DNA from 2 places in the Microbacterium sp. K27 genome. Region 2 is predicted to be linked to the other one. Evidence: riboswitches for the same ligand, from Rfam matches in the RefSeq annotation. Region 2 holds a riboswitch; the other holds the start of a gene.
The links. Region 2 has a riboswitch for thiamine pyrophosphate ahead of DW307_RS04265 (ECF transporter S component). Riboswitches for the same ligand answer to the same signal wherever they lie in the genome.
Positions count from the first base shown of each region.

Region 1 (9,174 bases), on a different contig from region 2:
GCCGGAGGTCGCCACCATAACGGGGTCGAGCACGACGACCGGCGGACGAACGCGGTCGAGCCACGCACCCACGACGCGGATGACGTCGGCGTCGGCGAGCATCCCGATCTTCACGGCGTCGATCACGATGTCGTCCGACACCGCATCCAGCTGCGCGCGGAGGAAGTGCGCGGGCGGCACATGCACGGCACGCACTCCCTGCGTGTTCTGCGCCGTCAGCGCAGTGAGGACCGCCATCCCGTATCCGCCGTTCGCGGCGATGGACTTGAGGTCGGCCTGGATGCCCGCGCCCCCGGACGGATCGCTGCCGGCGATGCTGAGCACCCGCGGCACGGCGCCGGCGAGCCAGCGCCGGCGGAACTCCGCTGCCGTGGCCTCGGGATCGTCGGCGGCGCACAGCACCGAGACGACGGCGAGCCCGGCCGCACCGGCGTCGCGGAGGGATTCCGTGTCATCGATGCCGACGCCGCCGATCGCCACGCACGGCAGCGAGCTGGCCGCCACGAGATCACGGAAGCCGTCGACGCCGAGAGGAGCGGGGTGATCGGGTTTGGTGGCGGTCGGGCGGATCACACCGACACCCAGATAGTCGACGGTGCCGGCGGGCAGAGCATCGACCGCGTCGAGATGCGCACGAGTGTTCGCGGTGAGGCCGACCAGCGCGTCGGGTCCGAGCGCCTCACGCGCACGCAGCACCGAGGCATCGCCCTGTCCCAGATGCACGCCGTCGACCCGAGCGCCCCGTTCCCGGGCAGCGACCACGGCGTCCAGCCGGTCGTTCACGACGAGCAGCGCCCGCCCGTCGATCACCCGCGACAACGCGATCAGCTGATCGACCGTCTCGGCGTCGGTCGCGTCCTTAACGCGCAATTGGACGATCCGCACCCCACCGTCGACCGCTCGGCGCACCGTCTCGACGACGCCTCTGTCCCCGCAGAGCGCCGCGTCCGTGACGAGGTAGAGCGAGAGATCGGCGTTCACCGGACGCCGCCTTCGACGCGTGCATCGGCTCTGATGTCGCCGGGGCCCACCGCGGCGAGCGCATCCAGCAGGGCGACGGCGAAGCTGCCCGGCCCCGCGGATGTCGCCGCTGCCCGCTCGGCGGCGATCGTGTAGACGAGGCTCGCGGAAGCCACAGCGGTCAGCGCATCGTGATCCGTCGCCTCGGCCGCACCGAGGAAGGCCGCCATCACCGCGCCGAGCGCGCATCCTCCTCCCGTCACGCGGGTCAGCAGCTCGTGGCCGTTGGCGAGGCGCAGCATCCGCACCCCGTCGGTGATGAGATCGATCGGCCCCGACACTGCGACCACCGCGCCCGTGGTCCGCGCGAGCGTTGCGGCGGGATCGGCTGCGGAGTCCGTGGCGTCGGTGGCATCCACCCCACGTCCGCCCGTGCTGAGCCCGGCGAGGGCGAGGATCTCGGAGGCGTTGCCGCGGATAGCGGTCGGTCGGTGCTGCGCGAGCCGGTGGGCGAGGGCGGTGCGCACCGGAAGCGCACCGATAGCTACCGGGTCGAGAACCCAAGGCGTACCGTTCGCCGCGGCTCCGGCGACCGCCTCCAGACTCGCCGCCCGCTGCTCGGGCGTGGGAGTCCCCAGGTTGATCAGCACCCCGGAGGCGACCCCGGCGAACATCCCCGCCTCGTCGACGATGTCGACCATCGCGGGTGCGGCGCCCAGTGCCAGCAGCACGTTGGCGGTGAATCCCGTCACGACCGCATTGGTGATGCAGTGCGTCAACGGCGGAGCCTCGCGCAGCACCTCCAGGAGGGTCGCGGCGGAACCGGCGAGGTCGTGGGTGGATTCAGGACGCAGAAGATCGCTCATCGCGACATCCCTTCGCTAGTACGAACTAGATCAGGTTCGACGGGTCTGTTCTCAGCCGCGGATCGCGGCACCCCGTGTCACTGCTCGCAGTCTAGCGATCGCTCAGCAGAGCCCTCTCCTCTGCCCGTGTGAGGCCGGCATGGCGCTCCCGGTCGACGCCTCGTGACCGTTCGTCGGCGACGACGCGCTCGATCGTGTCCGTGAGCGGACGAAGCCGCCCGCCGCTCGCGTAGAATGCGCGATTCGAGCGGGTCATGAAGCCACTCATGTCGGTCGGCAGCCACAGCGGCAGGGACCGCGGCCCCGCCCAGTACTCGACGTCGTGCGCACGGAGCCATCCCTCGTCCGCGACGTACACGGAGCCGGTGTGACCGGCCGCGAGGCGCACCGCACCCAGCACATCGGTGAGGGGGTGCTCATCGCCCACGCCGTTGACCACGCCGCTGCGTGTGGCCGTGACGATGTACGCCGCGAGATCGTCGACATCGATGACCTGCGTGCTCCTTCCCTCGAGCGGCGGCAGCAGCACGGCTTCCGAGCCTGCTCGCGCGAACGCCGCCGCCCAGTACCCGAACCGGTCGCTGGGGTCGCCGTCGCCCACGATGAGCCCAGGGCGCACGATGAAGCCGCGCTCCCCCAGGCGCAGGACAGCATCTTCGGCTGCTGCCTTCTGCGCACCGTAGTCGTACTCATCACCCGGGCTCGCAGCCGGATGTCGCGGCGTCGACTCATCTGCTCCGACCGTCTCGTCATCGGAGTACACCGAGACGGACGATACGTAGCTCCAGCGTCCCGCCCGATCGCCGAGCGCATCGACCGCGGTCTCGACCTGCACCGCCTGGGACGAGACGTCCACGACGTGATCCCAGTCCCGCCGCGAGAGATCGGCATAGACGTCGGCATCCTCACGATCGCCGCGCACGAGCACGGCACCCTCGGGGGCCGGACGGGAACCGCGGCCGAGACACGTGACCGCGGCGCCTTCGTCGACCCACCTCCGGGCGATGCGCCCGGAGAGCCAGCCCGTACCGCCGAGGATCAGAACATCCGTCATGATTCCATGTCATCAGGTGGCGGATCTCTGCGGAACCTCCTCCGCCCACAGCAGATCGCTTCAGAGCAGATCGGGGGGCGTGCTCAGACGATCCAGGCCCGCGAGCACCGGGACGCTCCACGCGGGATCGGGCTGCCAACGTGTCCACGCGACGTCGAACGGCCAGTCACCGGACTCGAACGAGGCGATGGCCGCGTCCGCGTGCCGCTCGATCTGCGCCGCCTGCTCGGGGCTGAGACGCCCCTGCTGGATCGCGGCGACGAGCTCGTCCTCGTCTTTGAGGTGGATGCCGCCCTCCGGATCGATCTCGACGTCGAGGATGTGGTCGGACGAGTAGGTGTCGTGATCGGTGCGCAGATGTGCGTTCTCGAGGTTCACGTACCAGCCGGCGAAGGACCAGTCCGGGCCTGTGGTGTCGCTCCAGAACAACCAGACCGACCATGGCAGCCCGGCGGGGGCGATGCACAGCACGCCGTTCCCGCGCCAGGGCTCGACGATGCGCGTCCGCGGCTCGAGCCAGCGACGCGCGAGCGGTACTTCACGCACTCGCTGTCCGCCGAGAGCTCCCGGAGCCTCCTGCAGCGTTCCGGGCGCGAGCCATGCGACGAGCCCCCGTTCGTCGTCGCGCACCACCCGCATCGGAGCGATCCTGGAGGGCTCCCCCGGCTGCCATCCCGGCTTCCGATAGTGCCAGTCGATCTGCATGCCCGACTCGAGGAACGGTCCTTCTCCGAGCGGCCGCGCGTCATCCGGGACGGCGGCCGGAGTGCCCTGGGGGAGGATTCTCATCCCGCCACGGTACTCCGGCGCCGACCGGAATCGTCTGACCGACGACACGGTACGTCCCACGGCGCGGTGCGTCGTGCTCCCGTGCTCAGTCGCGCAGTGCGGCGCCGAAGCGCTGCCCAGCGACCTCGACACCGGCGAGCTTGGCCGCGGTGGCCTCGGCCGCCGTGAGCGTGCGATCGTCGGCACGGAAGCGCAGGGCGAACGTCAGGCTCTTCGAGCCGTCCGGCACGCCCTCCCCGCGATAGTCGTCGACGAGACGCACCGATTCCAGCAGCGCACCGGCACCCTCGGCGAGAGCCGCCTGCACATCCGCGGCCGGAACGTCTGCCGGCAGCGTGAGCGAGACGTCCTGCGTGGCAGCGGGGAACGTCGACAGCGAGGCCGCGACGACCCGACCACCGGCGAGCGACAGGATGCGGTCGAGGTCGACCTCGAACACGGTCGCGCGCCCCGGAAGGTCGGCGCCCTCCGCCACAGCGGGATGCAGCTCACCGACGTAGCCGACCTCTTCCCCGGCGACCCGGAGCGATCCGGTGCGTCCGGGGTGCAGGGCCGCACGCTCGGCCTGGACCACGTCGATGTCGACGCCGGCCGCCGCCGCGATGACGCGGACCGCGTCCAGTGCCTCGGCGAGGCCTGCGGCTTCGGCGGGACGACCGGGCTGACGCGGGGAGACAAGGCCGGTGAGCAGCGCGGAGATGAACCGGTGCTGCGGCGGGATCGACGCGTTCAGGGCGGCGAGCGTCTCATCGGACGGGCGCTCGCCCAGCGGCGGCACCTCGTCCGTGCCGTACTCCACGCCCGGCTCGGGCAGGAAGACCACGCCGGTCTCGAAGATCGCCAGGTCGGTGAGTCCGCGCGAGATGTTGCGGTGCGCGGTCTGCAGCAGACCGGGAATGAGCGAACGACGCAGATACGGCGCCTGCCCGTCGAGTGGATTCGCCAGGCGGATGCTCGGGAGGTGTTCACCCGATGCAGAGCCGTGGAGGTCGTTCTGCGCCTCGGTGGTGAACGGGAACGACGGCGTCTCGACGAGACCGGCAGCAGCCAGGGCATCGGCTACGCGTCGACGACCCTGCTGGTCGGCGGTGAGGCCGCGACCGGACGGGGGCGTCGGCAGCACCGAGGGGATGCGGTCGAGCCCGTGGATGCGGGCGACCTCCTCCGCGAGCGTCCACTTGTCGGTGAGGTCGGGCCGCCAGGTCGGCGGGATCACGCTCCAGCCGGAACCCGCATCCGACGCCGTGACATCGGCACCGATGGTGGTCAGCGCACCGGTGATCTCGTCGTCGGAGTAGTCGACGCCGATGAGCCCCTGCACGAATCCGGCGGGGAGCTCGATCTCGCCGACGAAGACCTCGGTGAACAGCGCGCCACCCTCCTCCGTGAGCGTGCCGCCGGCGAGCTCGACCATGAGGTCGGCAGCTCGGCGGGCGGCCACGAACGGGATCAGCGGGTCGACACCGCGTTCGAAGCGCTTGGACGCCTCACTGGGCAGCTTGTGTCGACGTGCCGAGCGGGCGATGGTCGTGGGGTCGAAGTTCGCCGCCTCGATCAGCACGTTCCGCGTGGTGTCGCTCATCTCGGTCGTGCCACCGCCCATGACGCCGGCAAGGCCGATCGGGCCGGACTCGTCGGTGATGAGGAGGTCTTCCGCGTGCAGAGCGCGCTCGACGCCGTCGAGCGTGGTCATCTTCTCGCCGGGAGTGGCGCGGCGCACCGTGATGCCGCCCGTGAGCTTGTCGAGGTCGTAGCCGTGCAGCGGCTGGCCGAGCTCGAGCATCACGTAGTTGGTGATGTCGATCAGCACGCCGAGCGAGCGCATGCCCGCAAGACTCAGCCGGGCGACCATCCACGGCGGCGTCGGACGTGAGGGGTCGACACCGCGGACGACGCGGGTCACGAACTCGCTCGCACCCACGTTCCCGCGCACGGGTGCGACGTCATCGACCACGGTCGTGTGCCCGGACCCGGGCTGGAGCTCGGCGAAGTCGCGCTCGGCCGGGTCGCGGAAGGTCGCACCGGTGGCATGCGCGTACTCACGGGCCACGCCGCGGAGCGAGAAGGCATATCCACGGTCGGGAGTGACGTTGATCTCCACCGCGACGTCATCGAGGCCGAGCAGAGCGATCGCGTCGGTGCCGACGGGCGCGTCGATGCCGAGATCGGACAGCACCACGATGCCGTTGTGCTCATCGCCCAGGCCGAGCTCGCGCGCCGACGCGATCATGCCGTCCGACACGTGACCGTAGGTCTTGCGGGCGGCGATCGGGAACGGACCGGGAAGCACGGCACCGGGCAGCGTCACGACGACCTTGTCACCGGCGACGAAGTTGTGCGCACCGCAGACGATCCCGCGGATGCCGCCGTTCGCCTCGCCGACGTCGACCTGGCACCAGTTGATGGTCTTGCCGTTCGACTGCGGCTCGGCCTCGAGCGAGACGACCTGTCCGACGACCACGGGACCGGTGATGTCGAAGCGGTGCACATCCTCTTCTTCGAATCCGACGGTCACCAGTGCCGCGAGGACGTCCTCGGGCGTGGCATCCGCTGCCAGATCGACGTACTCACGCAACCACGAAAGCGGGACGCGCATCACACCACCATCCCGTACTGCTCGCTGAATCGGACATCGCCCTCGGCCATGTCGCGCATGTCCTGGACGTCGCTGCGGAACATCAGTCCCCGCTCGATGCCCATGCCGAACGCGAAGCCGCTGTACACCTCGGGGTCGATCCCGGCGGCGCGCAGCACGTTCGGGTTGACCATGCCGCAGCCGCCCCATTCGATCCAGCGCGCGCCGCCCTTGAAGGTCGGGTGCCACAGGTCGAGTTCGGCGGAGGGCTCGGTGAAGGGGAAGTAGTTGGTGCGGAAGCGCGTCTTGGCCTCGGGCCCGAAGAGCTGCTTCGCGAAGTGATCGAGTGTGCCCTTGAGGTGCGCCATCGTGATGCCCTTGTCGATCACGAGTCCCTCGAACTGGGTGAACACCGGCAGGTGCGTGGCGTCGAACTCGTCGGTGCGGTACACGCGGCCGGGGCACAGCACGTAGATCGGCACCTCGCGGTCGAGCATCGAACGCACCTGCACCGGGCTCGTGTGCGTGCGCATCACGAGATGGCGGGAGGTGGGGTCGACGTAGAACGTATCCTGCTCCTGACGGGCGGGGTGGTCGACATCGAAGTTCAGGGCGTCGAAGTTGAACCACTCGTGCTCGAGCTCCGGCCCCTCCGCGATCTCCCATCCCATGCCGACGAAGATGTCGCAGACCTGGTCCTGGAGCAGGGTGAGCGGGTGCCGGGCACCGACGCGGGTGCGCGACGGCACGGCGGTGATGTCGACCCGCTCGGCCTCGAGCCGCGCAGCGACCTCGGCCTCCGCCAGTTCGGCTTCCTTCGCCGCCAGCGCCTGCGTCACCCGCCCGCGTCCCTGACCCACGAGCTTGCCGAAAGCGGCCTTGTTCTCGGGGGCGACCTGTCGCATCGAGGCATTCAGGACCGCGAGCGGCGATCCGTCGGCGACGTGTGCGGCACGAGCCGCTTTCAGCTCGGCGGTGTCGGTGGCTGCGGCGATCGCCGCGAGGGCGTCGGCGACAGCGGCTTCGACCGCTTCCGGGGTGATTTCAGGAGACTCTGACACGAGAATCGAGTCTACCGGGGGCGCGTGGGTCGCTTTCGCGGATCAGCGCGACGCCTCGGACCCGTCGCCCTGCAGGACGATGAGCGAGGTGTTCGTCTCGCCCCCGTGCTGACGGGGATCCGGTACCGCCGGCCCGGCCTTCGGCGAGCGCTTGGCACGGCGCTGGAGGCGGTAGGCGATGTAGGAGAGCAGGAGACACACGGCCACGTACATCGATCCGCCGACGATCGCCGCGGGGATCAGCGGGGACCCGTAAGGCGCCTGGTTGCCGATCTGGTTGATGACGTAGAGGAGCTCCTGGTACGTGATGATGAATCCGAGCGCGGTGTCCTTGAGCGCCACGACGAGCTGCGCGATGATCACCGGCATCATGGCCCGCACGGCTTGCGGGATCAGGATGAAGTACATCACCCCGGTCTTCCGGAGTCCGATCGCATAGCCGGCTTCCTTCTGCCCGCGCGGCAGCGATTCGATGCCGGCACGCAGCACCTCGGCGAGCACGGAGCCGTTGTACACGATCAGAGCGATCACGACGGCCCAATACGGCGGCATCTTCACGCCGATCACGGGAAGGCCGTAGTACAGCAGCATCATCAGGATGAGCACGGGCACCGCTCGCAGCACCTCGATGATCCACCGGACGGGCTCACGCACCCAGGCGTGCTCCGACAGGCGGCCGATGCCGAGCAGGAAGCCGAGGGCGATGGACCCGACGCCGGCGACCGCGAAGGCGGCCAGCGTGGCCAGCAGCCCTTCGCCGAAGCGGACCCAGACGGCGGAGAACGTGAAGATGTTCCACTTCTCGGCGGAGAACTGTCCGGTGGCGAACAGCCTCCACACGACCCAGCCGAGCACGGCGAGGACGACGAGGACCGTGGCGGCTCCGATGAGCCGGTTGCGGGCGATGGCACGGGGGCCGGGGACGTCGAAAAGAACGGAACTCATCGCGCGATCCTCCACTTGTTCTCGAGAACGCGCTGCACCCAGGCGAGCAGCAGCACCAGGACCACGAAGACGACCATGACCCAGAGCAGCACGGCCAGAGCGTTCTCCCCCTGTTCGCTCAATGCCGCCCGGATGGTCCCCAGGTTGGCGACGGAGAAGCCCGCAGCCACAGTGGTGTTCTTCATGAGGGCGATGAGGACGCTCATCATGGGCGGGACGACGGAGCGCGTCGCCTGCGGCAGCACGACGTAGCGCATGACCTGTCCGAAGTTCAGGCCGATCGCTCGCGCCGCCTCGGCCTGGCCGACGGGCACGGTGTTGATGCCGGCTCGCAGCGCCTCGGCGACGTACGTCGCGGTGTAGATGCCGAGAGCGGCCACTGCCAGAGGCAGGGGGTTCACCCGCTCCCCCAGCAGGATCGGGAGGCAGAACGCGAAGAAGAACATGACGAGCGTCAGCGGGGTGTTGCGGATCCAGTTGACGTACACGCCGCCGACGGCGCGGGCGATCGGAACCGGAGACACACGCGCGGCTCCGACGATCAGTCCGAGGATCAGCGCGATGATGCCGCCACCCAGGAACAGCACGATGGTTCCCCACAGTGCCTCTCCCCAGAGGTCGAGGTGGTCGGTGATGACTCCCACTGCTGCTCCTGTCGATTCGGGTTCTCGGGTGGTTCGTGCCGATGAGCGGGGCGGTCGACCGGGTCGACCGCCCCGCCGGGATCAACCGATCGGGTCGACCTCGGGCTGGGTCGCCTTGACGCCGGACGCGCCGAGGTTGTTGTCGAAGATCTGCTGCCAGATCTTGCCGCCGTCGGTCAGCTGCGTGTTGAAGTACTCGGCCAGAGCGTCGTCGCCCTTGGCGAGTCCGATGCCGTAGCGCTCCTCGCTGAAGGGCTCTCCGACGACCTTCAGCTTGTCC
Region 1 is NZ_SSDK01000046.1:15,600-24,773, forward strand. Features, by position in the region: gene DW307_RS15765 (bifunctional hydroxymethylpyrimidine kinase/phosphomethylpyrimidine kinase) at 1-981, opposite strand, end outside; gene thiM (hydroxyethylthiazole kinase) at 978-1,826, opposite strand; TPP riboswitch at 1,817-1,911, opposite strand; gene DW307_RS15775 (NAD-dependent epimerase/dehydratase family protein) at 1,918-2,880, opposite strand; gene DW307_RS15780 (DUF402 domain-containing protein) at 2,941-3,669, opposite strand; gene pheT (phenylalanine--tRNA ligase subunit beta) at 3,755-6,265, opposite strand; gene pheS (phenylalanine--tRNA ligase subunit alpha) at 6,265-7,305, opposite strand; gene DW307_RS15795 (amino acid ABC transporter permease) at 7,348-8,250, opposite strand; gene DW307_RS15800 (amino acid ABC transporter permease) at 8,247-8,894, opposite strand; gene DW307_RS15805 (glutamate ABC transporter substrate-binding protein) at 8,976-9,174, opposite strand, start outside.
Region 1: linked by a shared signal. The riboswitch ahead of thiM (hydroxyethylthiazole kinase) and the one ahead of DW307_RS04265 (ECF transporter S component) in region 2 are both predicted to bind thiamine pyrophosphate.

Region 2 (9,174 bases):
TGCCGACCGCGATGATCGCCGCGAGGATCAGAGACACCCAGGGCATCGAGAAGACAGCGCCGAGCACCTGCCCGGGGTCCAGCAGGAGCTGCCCGGATCGGATCGGGGATGCGATGGTCGCGTGCATGGGGAGTCCGTCCTCTTTGTGCCATATGTCTATCACAAGTTGTATCAGTGAGTAAACACAAAAGGTGAAGAAAGGAACGCTTCGCCGTTGTTCGCCCGTGTGCAGAAACCGCTGATCGGGAGGGGAAGCGGTTCGCTGTGAGCGAAGGTCCCCCATGAGGGGGATACGAATGTCCGCGGATCGTGGCACTCTGTCTTGTGGCCGATTGTCGGTCGGCATCCGTCTGCCGAGAAATCCGCCGCTCCATCCTTCCTAGAAAGTCCGCCTGTGCTGGGAAAAATCCTCCTCCGCTATCTCTCCCGATACCGATGGTTGCTGCTCGCGGTGCTGGTCTTCCAGCTCGCCAGCGTCGCAGCGACCCTCTACCTCCCGCGACTGAACGCCGACATCATCGACAAGGGCGTCGCCCGCGGTGACACCGGCTACATCTGGAGCACCGGTCTGTTCATGCTCGCGGTCTCGCTGGGGCAGATCATCGCCTCGGTCACCGCGACGTACTTCGCCGCGCGCGCAGCGATGGGCGCCGGCCGCGACATCCGCGCCGACGTCTTCGGCAAGGTCAGCGGCTTCTCCGAGCGTGAGGTCTCGCAGTTCGGCGCCGGCTCGCTCATCACCCGCAACACGAACGATGTGCAGCAGGTGCAGATGCTGGCGATGATGGGCGCGACCATGCTCGTCACGGCGCCGCTCCTCGCGATCGGCGGCATCATCTTCGCCGTGCAGACGAACGTCGGCCTCAGCTGGCTCATCGCCGTGTCTGTGCCGCTGCTGCTGATCCTGGCCGCCCTCGTGATCGGGCGCATGGTCCCGTTGTTCCGCAGCTACCAGGGCAAGCTCGACAACGTCAACCGCATCATGCGCGAACAGCTCACCGGCGTTCGCGTCGTGCGGGCATTCGTGCGCGAGCGCATCGAGGAGGACCGCTTCCGCGGCGCCAACACCGACATCATGGTCGTCGGCCGCAAGGTGGGCTCGCTCTTCGTGCTGCTGTTCCCGCTGTTCATGCTCATCCTGAACGTCACGGTCGTCTCGGTCATCTGGTTCGGCGGCATCGAGGTCAACAACGGCACGGTGCAGGTGGGCACACTGTTCGCCTTCATGCAGTACATCGGCCAGATCATGGGCGGCGTCATCATGGCGAGCTTCATGGCGATGATGATCCCGCGCGCCGCGGTGTCTGCCGAGCGCATCGGCGAGGTTCTCGACTCCGAGTCCACGCTGGTCCGCCCCGAGAACGGCGTCACCGAGTTCCCGGTCCCCGGATCCGTGGCGCTCGACGACGTCGAGTTCACCTACCCCGGCGCCGATTCCCCCGTGCTCACCGGCATCAGCTTCGCCGCGCAGCCGGGTGAGACCGTCGCGATCGTCGGATCCACCGGCTCGGGCAAGACGACCCTCGTGTCGCTCATCCCGCGCCTGTTCGACGTCTCGGGCGGTTCCGTGCACGTCGGCGGCACCGATGTGCGCGAGGCCGACGTCGAGTCGCTGTGGGACAGCATCGGCCTGGTGCCGCAGCGTCCGTTCCTCTTCACCGGCACCGTCGCGTCGAACCTGCGCTACGGCCGGGAAGAGGCCACCGACGAAGAGCTGTGGCACGCGCTCGACATCGCACAGGGTCGCGACTTCGTCGAGGAGATGCCCGATGGTCTCGACTCCCGCATCGCCCAGGGCGGCACGAACGTCTCGGGTGGTCAGCGTCAGCGACTCGCGATCGCCCGCGCGATCGTGCACCAGCCGCAGATCCTGGTCTTCGACGACTCGTTCTCGGCCCTCGACCTCACGACGGACGCGCGATTGCGGCAGGCGTTGTGGCGGGAGCTCCCGCACGTGACGAAGATCGTGGTCGCCCAGCGCATCTCCACCATCACGGACGCGGACCGCATCGTCGTCCTCGACGGCGGAACCATGGTCGGCGTCGGCACGCACGAGGAACTGCTCGAGACGAGCGACACCTACCGAGAGATCGTCGAGTCGCAGCTGGGGGTGGACGCATGAGCGCGCAGGACAACAACGAGAAGCGCACGGCCAGACGCGGCCGCGGCAAGGCGGCAGCGCCCGTCGCCGAGGTCGAGCTGAGCGCCGAGGAGAAGTACGAGGCCGAGCTCGCCGAGCAGGCACGTCAGAACTCCGGCGACTGGGACAGCGTCGCGCCGGGCAAGGCCGACAACTTCGGTCCGAGTTTCGCGCGCATGATCGGGCTGCTCAAGCCGTCGGCCATCTGGTTCGTCTTCGTGTCGATCCTGGGTGCGATCGGCGTGGTCCTGACGGTCGCGGCGCCCAAGGTGCTCGCCGAGGCCACCAACCTCGTCTACAAGGGCTTCATCTCCATCCAGCTCGGACAGCCGACCGACGGGTTCCCCGGCTTCCCGGCCGGGACCTCGCAGGACGTCGTCGTCGAGGCGCTGCGGGCCGGTGGGCAGGACGACTTCGCGAACCAGGTCGGCGCGCTGGGCGACTTCACGGTCGGCCAGGGCATCGACTTCGACGCACTGCGTCTCGTCATCGCCGCGGTGCTCGGCATCTACGTGGCCGCGGCCTTCCTCACCTGGATCCAGGGCTACGTCATCAACGTGATCATGGTCCGCACCATGTGGCGGCTGCGCGAGTCGGTCGAGGCGAAGATCAACCGCCTGCCCCTGGCGTACTTCGACAAGGTGCAGCGCGGCGAACTGATCTCACGCGTCACGAACGACATCGACAACATCACGCAGACGATGCAGCAGTCGCTCTCGGGAGCACTCACTTCGGTGCTCACCGTGATCGGCGTGCTCGTGATGATGTTCTCGATCTCGTGGCAGCTCGCGCTCGTCGCCCTCATCACGCTGCCGCTCATGGGCGTCATCTTCGGCATCATCGGACCGCGCTCGCAGAAGGCCTTCGGCACCCAGTGGCGCAAGGTCGGTCGCCTGAACGCCCGCGTCGAGGAGGCGTTCTCCGGCCACGCGCTCGTGAAGGTCTTCGGCCGGGAGAAGGATGCGCTGGACAAGTTCCAGGTCGAGAACGAAGAGCTGTTCCAGGCGAGCTTCAAGGCACAGTTCCTCTCCGGCATCATCATGCCGGCGATGATGTTCGTCGGAAACCTCAGCTACGTGGGCATCGCGGTGCTCGGCGGTCTGATGGTCGCGAACGGTCAGCTCCGTCTCGGCGACGTGCAGGCGTTCATCCAGTACTCGCAGCAGTTCACGCAGCCCCTGTCCGAACTGGGTGGCATGGCCGCGGTCGTGCAGTCCGGCACGGCCTCCGCCGAGCGGGTCTTCGAACTGCTCGACGCCGAGGAGCAGGAGGCGGACGACGCCGATGCCCCCGAGCTGGTGGAGGGCAAGGGCGTCATCGAGTTCGAGAACGTCGCGTTCTCGTACACACCCGAGCGTCCGCTCATCCGCGACCTGTCATTCCGGGTGGAGCCGGGGCAGACCGTCGCCATCGTCGGTCCGACCGGTGCGGGAAAGACGACCTTGGTCAACCTGATCATGCGCTTCTACGAGCTCAGCGGCGGGCGCATCATGCTCGACGGCCAGGACATCGCCGAGGTGACCCGCGACGAACTGCGGTCGCGCACCGGCATGGTGCTCCAGGACCCGTGGCTGTTCGCCGGCAGCATCCGCGAGAACATCCGCTACGGTCGCTCCACCGCGACCGACGACGAGGTTCTCGCCGCCGCCAAGGCGACCTATGTCGATCGCTTCGTGCACGCCCTCCCCGAGGGCTACGACACGGTGCTCGACGAGGATGCCGCGAACGTGTCGGCAGGCGAGCGTCAGCTCATCACCATCGCGCGGGCATTCGTCGCGCAGCCGTCGATCCTCATCCTCGATGAGGCCACGTCGGCCGTCGACACCCGCACCGAACTGCTGCTGCAGCACGCGATGGCCGCGCTTCGTGAAGGACGCACGTCGTTCGTGATCGCGCACCGACTGTCGACCATCCGCGACGCCGACCTCATCCTGGTGATGGAGCACGGTGACATCGTGGAGAAGGGTACGCACGACGAGCTCATCGCCGCGCAGGGCGCCTACTGGCGTCTGTACCAGTCGCAGTTCGAGCAGGCGGCGACCGACATCGACGCCGAAGACGCCCTCACCGGCACGACGCCCGTCGTCGTCTCGGGCGATGCGAGCGATGCCGAAGGTACAGGAGAGGAGGCTGCGGCCGCCGTTGCCGGAGCCTCGATCGGTGCTCAGCTGCCCACTGCCGAGACGGCGGCAGCCCAGGCCCTGCTGGAAGACGGGGCCGACGGTTCGAGCCACCGTTCCTGAGCGTTCCCGCCCTCCGGCATCCCCACGACGACGCCCCACTCCGCTCACGCGGGGTGGGGCGTCGTCGTACGCGGATCGCGTCGTCGCGGGCGCCGGCACGGCGCGCGTGACGAGGTGTCAGGAGCGGTCGGCCCTGATTCCGAGCAGCTCGAGCGGGTGGGTCAGACGCCACCACGGGCTCGGCCCCTCCACATCCTCGGCCAGCACCAGAGGCGTGGTGACGGTGTTGAGCGGACCGGTCGTCGTCAGCGTGCCCACGGCGTCGTCCTGTTCACGGTCTTCGCCGAGATCGAAGGCCGTCGCCGCGGTGGCGGTCGCCCCGTTCCACAGCACCACATCGGCATCGGTCTCGGTGATGACGTCGACCTCCTCCCCCCAGGGGGTCGTGACCTGACCGACCACGGTGTCCTTCGCGACGGCGGGCGGCTGCGCCTCCAGCGCCGCTTCCGCCTCCGCGAACAGGGAGCGGGTGAGAGCGAGTCGCTCATCGTTGCCGGCCTGGTTCAGCGCCGCGGCGAAGAGGTGCACGGTCGTGTCGCCGATGACGACGTCCTTCGCGGTGAGCAGGTTCCAGCCGACGAGTGTGCCGGTCTTGACGCCGACGACACCGGGATCGTCGAGCATCCCGTTCGTGTTGACGACGGTGCCGGCGCCCGGGAGGTCCACCGATTTGGTGCCGACGATCTCGGCGAACACCGGGTTCTGCATGGCACGCTCGCCGAGGGCGACCAGCGCCTCGGGGGTGGCCACATTGCGCTCGTCGAAGCCGGACGGCGTCACCACGGTGATGCCGGTGAGGCCTCGTTCGCGCAGCCACACCTCGGCGGCCCGGGCGAATTCGCGATCGGACCCCCAGATCTCGCTCGCGAGCCGGTCGATGTAGTTGTTCGCCGATCCCATCAGCGTGCCCTGCAGGAGTTGATATTCGGTCAGCACCCCGCCGATCGGCACATCGAGTGCGGACTGGTCGCTGCGCCGGTAGTCCCAGTACTTCACGCTGTCGGCCCGGGTGAACGAGAACTCGGGCCCCTGTTCGCCCACCGCCAGCGGCATACGGTCGAGCACCATCAGGCTGCTCACGACCTTGGTGATGCTCGCGATGCTCACCGCATCGGGGATCGAGGCCGCAGTGGTCATGCCGGAGATGCCGACGGCGCCCGCGCCCTCGGTGGGCCAGGTGACGGTGGCTGCGGCAGCGGGCGTCGTCGCGAACTCGACGGACTGCACTGTCGGAGGTACCTCGTGCAGCGGCCAGAGCAGCGTCGTGCCGGCATACGCGGCGACGAGGCCCACGAGCGTGGCCAGCGGAACGAGGATGCCGGGACGGGCGATGGCCGGGCGCAGGCGTGCCCCGCGGAGCAGGCCGTTCGTCCGCTCGGCTTCCGACGTCTCGTCGAGAGTCGCGGTGGCGGTGTGGTCGGCCACCGTCGCGGGGTCCACCCAGGTCAGAGCGGTGGCGGTGGTGGTCTCGTCCGCCCACTGGGGGGTGGTCGCGTCGAGCGCGGCGAGGGGATCGTCGGCGTCTCCCGCGGCAGTCTCACGCGGAACGAATGGCGGTTTCGTCAGAGCGGGCGTGGCCGGCTCCGGGGCGACCACCGATTCCGGTGCAAGCGCGCGCGTCGACGTCTGCTCGGCCGTGAGCACCGAACCGCCCGACGCGGCATCGACGGAGCCGGAGGGGGCGGTGGTCGCGGGGCCGTCGTCACGGACGACGCCCGTCGCCTCGTCGGCGGGATCTGTTGCGGTCACTCGTTCACGGTACCCAATCCCGGGCGGGTTCCGCGGCGCACAGCCCTGTCGCCACGCGGGTGTCGCCAGCGGGTAGGATCTTCAGCACAACCACGGGAGTCCGGCGAGCCGGGCTGAGAGGGAGCGAATCGCGCTTCGACCGTCGAACCTGATCTGGGTCATGCCAGCGCAGGGAGGAGTTCAGATGAGTACGCCTACGTCCACATCCGCACAGCAGGCATCCGCCGATGCGAACGGGCTGCACCGCCCATCGATCTGGCGCTGGCGCGTCGTCGACATCGTCGTCGCCGCTGTCCTCGGCGTCGCGATCGGTCTCGTGTTCTGGGGATGGAACACCATCGGATACGCGTGGTTCGGCGCGGCCGACGCCGTGACACCGGGCCTCGGTGGCATCGCCGTCGGCATCTGGCTGCTCGGCGGTGTCGTCGGCGGTCTCGTGATCCGCAAGCCGGGGGCCGCGCTCGTGGTCGAACTGGTCGCCGCGATCGTGTCGATGCTGATCGGCAACGTGTGGGGTGTCTCGACCGTGTTGTCGGGCATCGTGCAGGGCCTCGGCGCAGAGATCATCTTCGCCCTGTTCTTCTACCGTCGTTTCGGGATCGCAGTCACCGCGCTCGCCGGCGTCGGAGCCGCCGTGGCCGCCTGGGTGTTCGAGCTGTTCTACGGCAGCTCGCCGAACATCCTGAAGTCGGTCGAGTTCAACACGATCTATCTGATCAGCGTGGTCGTCTCCGGGGCGATCTTGGCCGGCGTGGTCGGTTGGCTGCTCGTGCGTGCCCTCGCCGTCACCGGCGCCCTCAACCGCTTCGCCGTCGGGCGAGAGCACGTGCGCGAGGTCTGAGCGTGACCCTCGCCTCCCCGGCCCGCGTGCAGGCTGCGGGCTGGGGCTGGCGGTACGCCGGTCGAAAGCGTCCCGCCGTCGCGGACGTCTCCTTCACGATCGAACCGGGGGAGCGGGTGCTCCTGCTCGGCGCCTCGGGTGCAGGGAAGTCGACGCTGCTCGCCGGTCTCGCCGGGGTCCTCGGCGATGACGACGAGGGGGAACGGACGGGTTCGTTGCGCATCGACGGTGCGGCCCCCGAGTCACGGCACGGTCAGGTCGGACTCGTCCTGCAGGACCCGGACGCCGGCATCGTGCTGTCGAAGGTCGGCGACGACGTCGCGTTCGGCTGCGAGAACCTGGGCGTCGCGGCATCCGAGATCCCGGGTCGCGTCGCCGAGGCGCTCGACGCCGTCGGCCTCGATGTTCCGCGGCGACGCCCCACGAAGGCGCTCTCCGGCGGGCAGAAGCAGCGGCTGGTGCTGGCCGGTGTGCTCGCGATGCGACCGGGTCTGCTGCTGCTCGACGAGCCCACCGCGAACCTCGACCCGGACGGGGTGCGGGAGGTGCGGGCGAGTGTCGAGCGCGCCGTCGAGGCGACCGGCGCGACGCTCGTGGTCGTCGAGCACCGCACCCCGATCTGGGTCGATCTGATGACGCGCGTGATCGTGCTGGCGGCCGACGGAGGACTCCTCGCCGACGGTGCGCCTGAGCAGGTGTTCGCGGCCCACGGCGACGTGCTCGCCGATGCGGGGGTGTGGGTGCCCGACCGCGGCATCGACCTTCCGATGCTCGAACAGGTTCCTGCCTCCGATGCCCTCACGACCTCCGCGCTCTCGATCGCGAGAGAGGCGGGCGTCGTCGTGCAGTCGGGGCTCGACCTGCGCGTGCCGCGTGCGAACGCGACCGTGATCACCGGGCCGAACGGCGCGGGCAAGTCGACGCTCGCACTCACCCTCGCCGGCCTCATCCCGGAGCAGGCCGGCGAAGTGCGTTCGGCACGCGAGCTGGAGGGGCGCAAGGGACCCCGCCCGATCCGCTGGTCCTCGCGTGAGCTGCTCACCCGCATCGGCATGGTCTTCCAGGAGCCGGAGCATCAGTTCCTCACGCAGACGCTGCGCGACGAGCTCGCCGTCGGCCCGCGAGCCCTCGGGTGGGACCGCGCGAAGACGGACGGCGTCGTCGAGGAACTGCTCGAGCGCCTCGGACTCGCGTCTCTCGCGCTCGCCAACCCGTTCACGCTCTCCGGCGGGCAGAAGCGTCGACTGTCCGTCGCGACCGTGCTCGCGGGAGCACCCGAGGTGATCGTGCTCGACGAGCCGACCTTCGGGCAGGACCGGCGTGGATGGATCTCGCTCGTCGCGCTCCTGCAGGAGGAGATCGCGCGTGGTCGGTCGATCGTCGCGGTCACGCACGACGACGCCGTGATCCGACACCTGGGCGGGCATCGCATCGAACTGGGACGCGAAGGGGAGGCGACATCGTGACGGCGGTCGAGACCGTACGGACGGTATGGCTCGACGGTGTGAACCCGGTGACGAAGCTGGTGCTCGCCGTGCTGCTGTCGGTGCCGCTGTTCGCGTCGATCGACGTCACGAGCGCGCTGGCCGCGATCGTCCTGCAGCTGCTCTGCCTGCCCTTGACCGGACTGCGGCTGTCGACGGTGCTGAAGCGCCTGCTGCCGATCGCGATCTTCGCACCGATCGCCGGCGTGAGCATGCTGCTCTACGCCGAACCCGCAGGGCGGATCTACTGGACCTTCGGATTCGCCACGATCAGCGAGGATTCCATCACGCTCGCGATCGCGGTGAGCCTGCGCGTGATCGCGCTCGGACTGCCGACGATCCTGCTCTTCGGCGGCACCGACCCCACAGAGCTCGCCGATGCGCTGGCCCAGGTCGCGAAGCTCCCGAGTCGCTTCGTGCTCGGCATCCTCGCCGGCACCCGGATGCTGGGCCTGTTCCTCGACGACTGGCGCACCATGAGCCTGGCCCGTCGTGCACGGGGCGTGGGGGATCGGGGTGTGCTGCGACGATTCTTCTCGATGGCCTTCGTGCTGCTCGTGTTCGCGGTGCGGCGCGGGTCCACGCTGGCACTCGCGATGGAGGCGCGCGGCTTCGGCTCCGGCATCCCCCGCACCTGGTCGCGACCGTCCCGGTTGCACCCGCGCGATGCGGTGGCGCTGATCGGCGGCATCGCGATCATGGCCCTCGCCCTTGCCG
Region 2 is NZ_SSDK01000031.1:139,859-149,032, reverse strand. Features, by position in the region: gene DW307_RS04285 (hypothetical protein) at 1-127, opposite strand, end outside; gene DW307_RS04280 (ABC transporter ATP-binding protein) at 395-2,122, shown strand; gene DW307_RS04275 (ABC transporter ATP-binding protein) at 2,119-4,383, shown strand; gene DW307_RS04270 (D-alanyl-D-alanine carboxypeptidase family protein) at 4,501-6,132, opposite strand; TPP riboswitch at 6,215-6,324, shown strand; gene DW307_RS04265 (ECF transporter S component) at 6,317-6,973, shown strand; gene DW307_RS04260 (ABC transporter ATP-binding protein) at 6,970-8,439, shown strand; gene DW307_RS04255 (energy-coupling factor transporter transmembrane component T family protein) at 8,436-9,174, shown strand, end outside.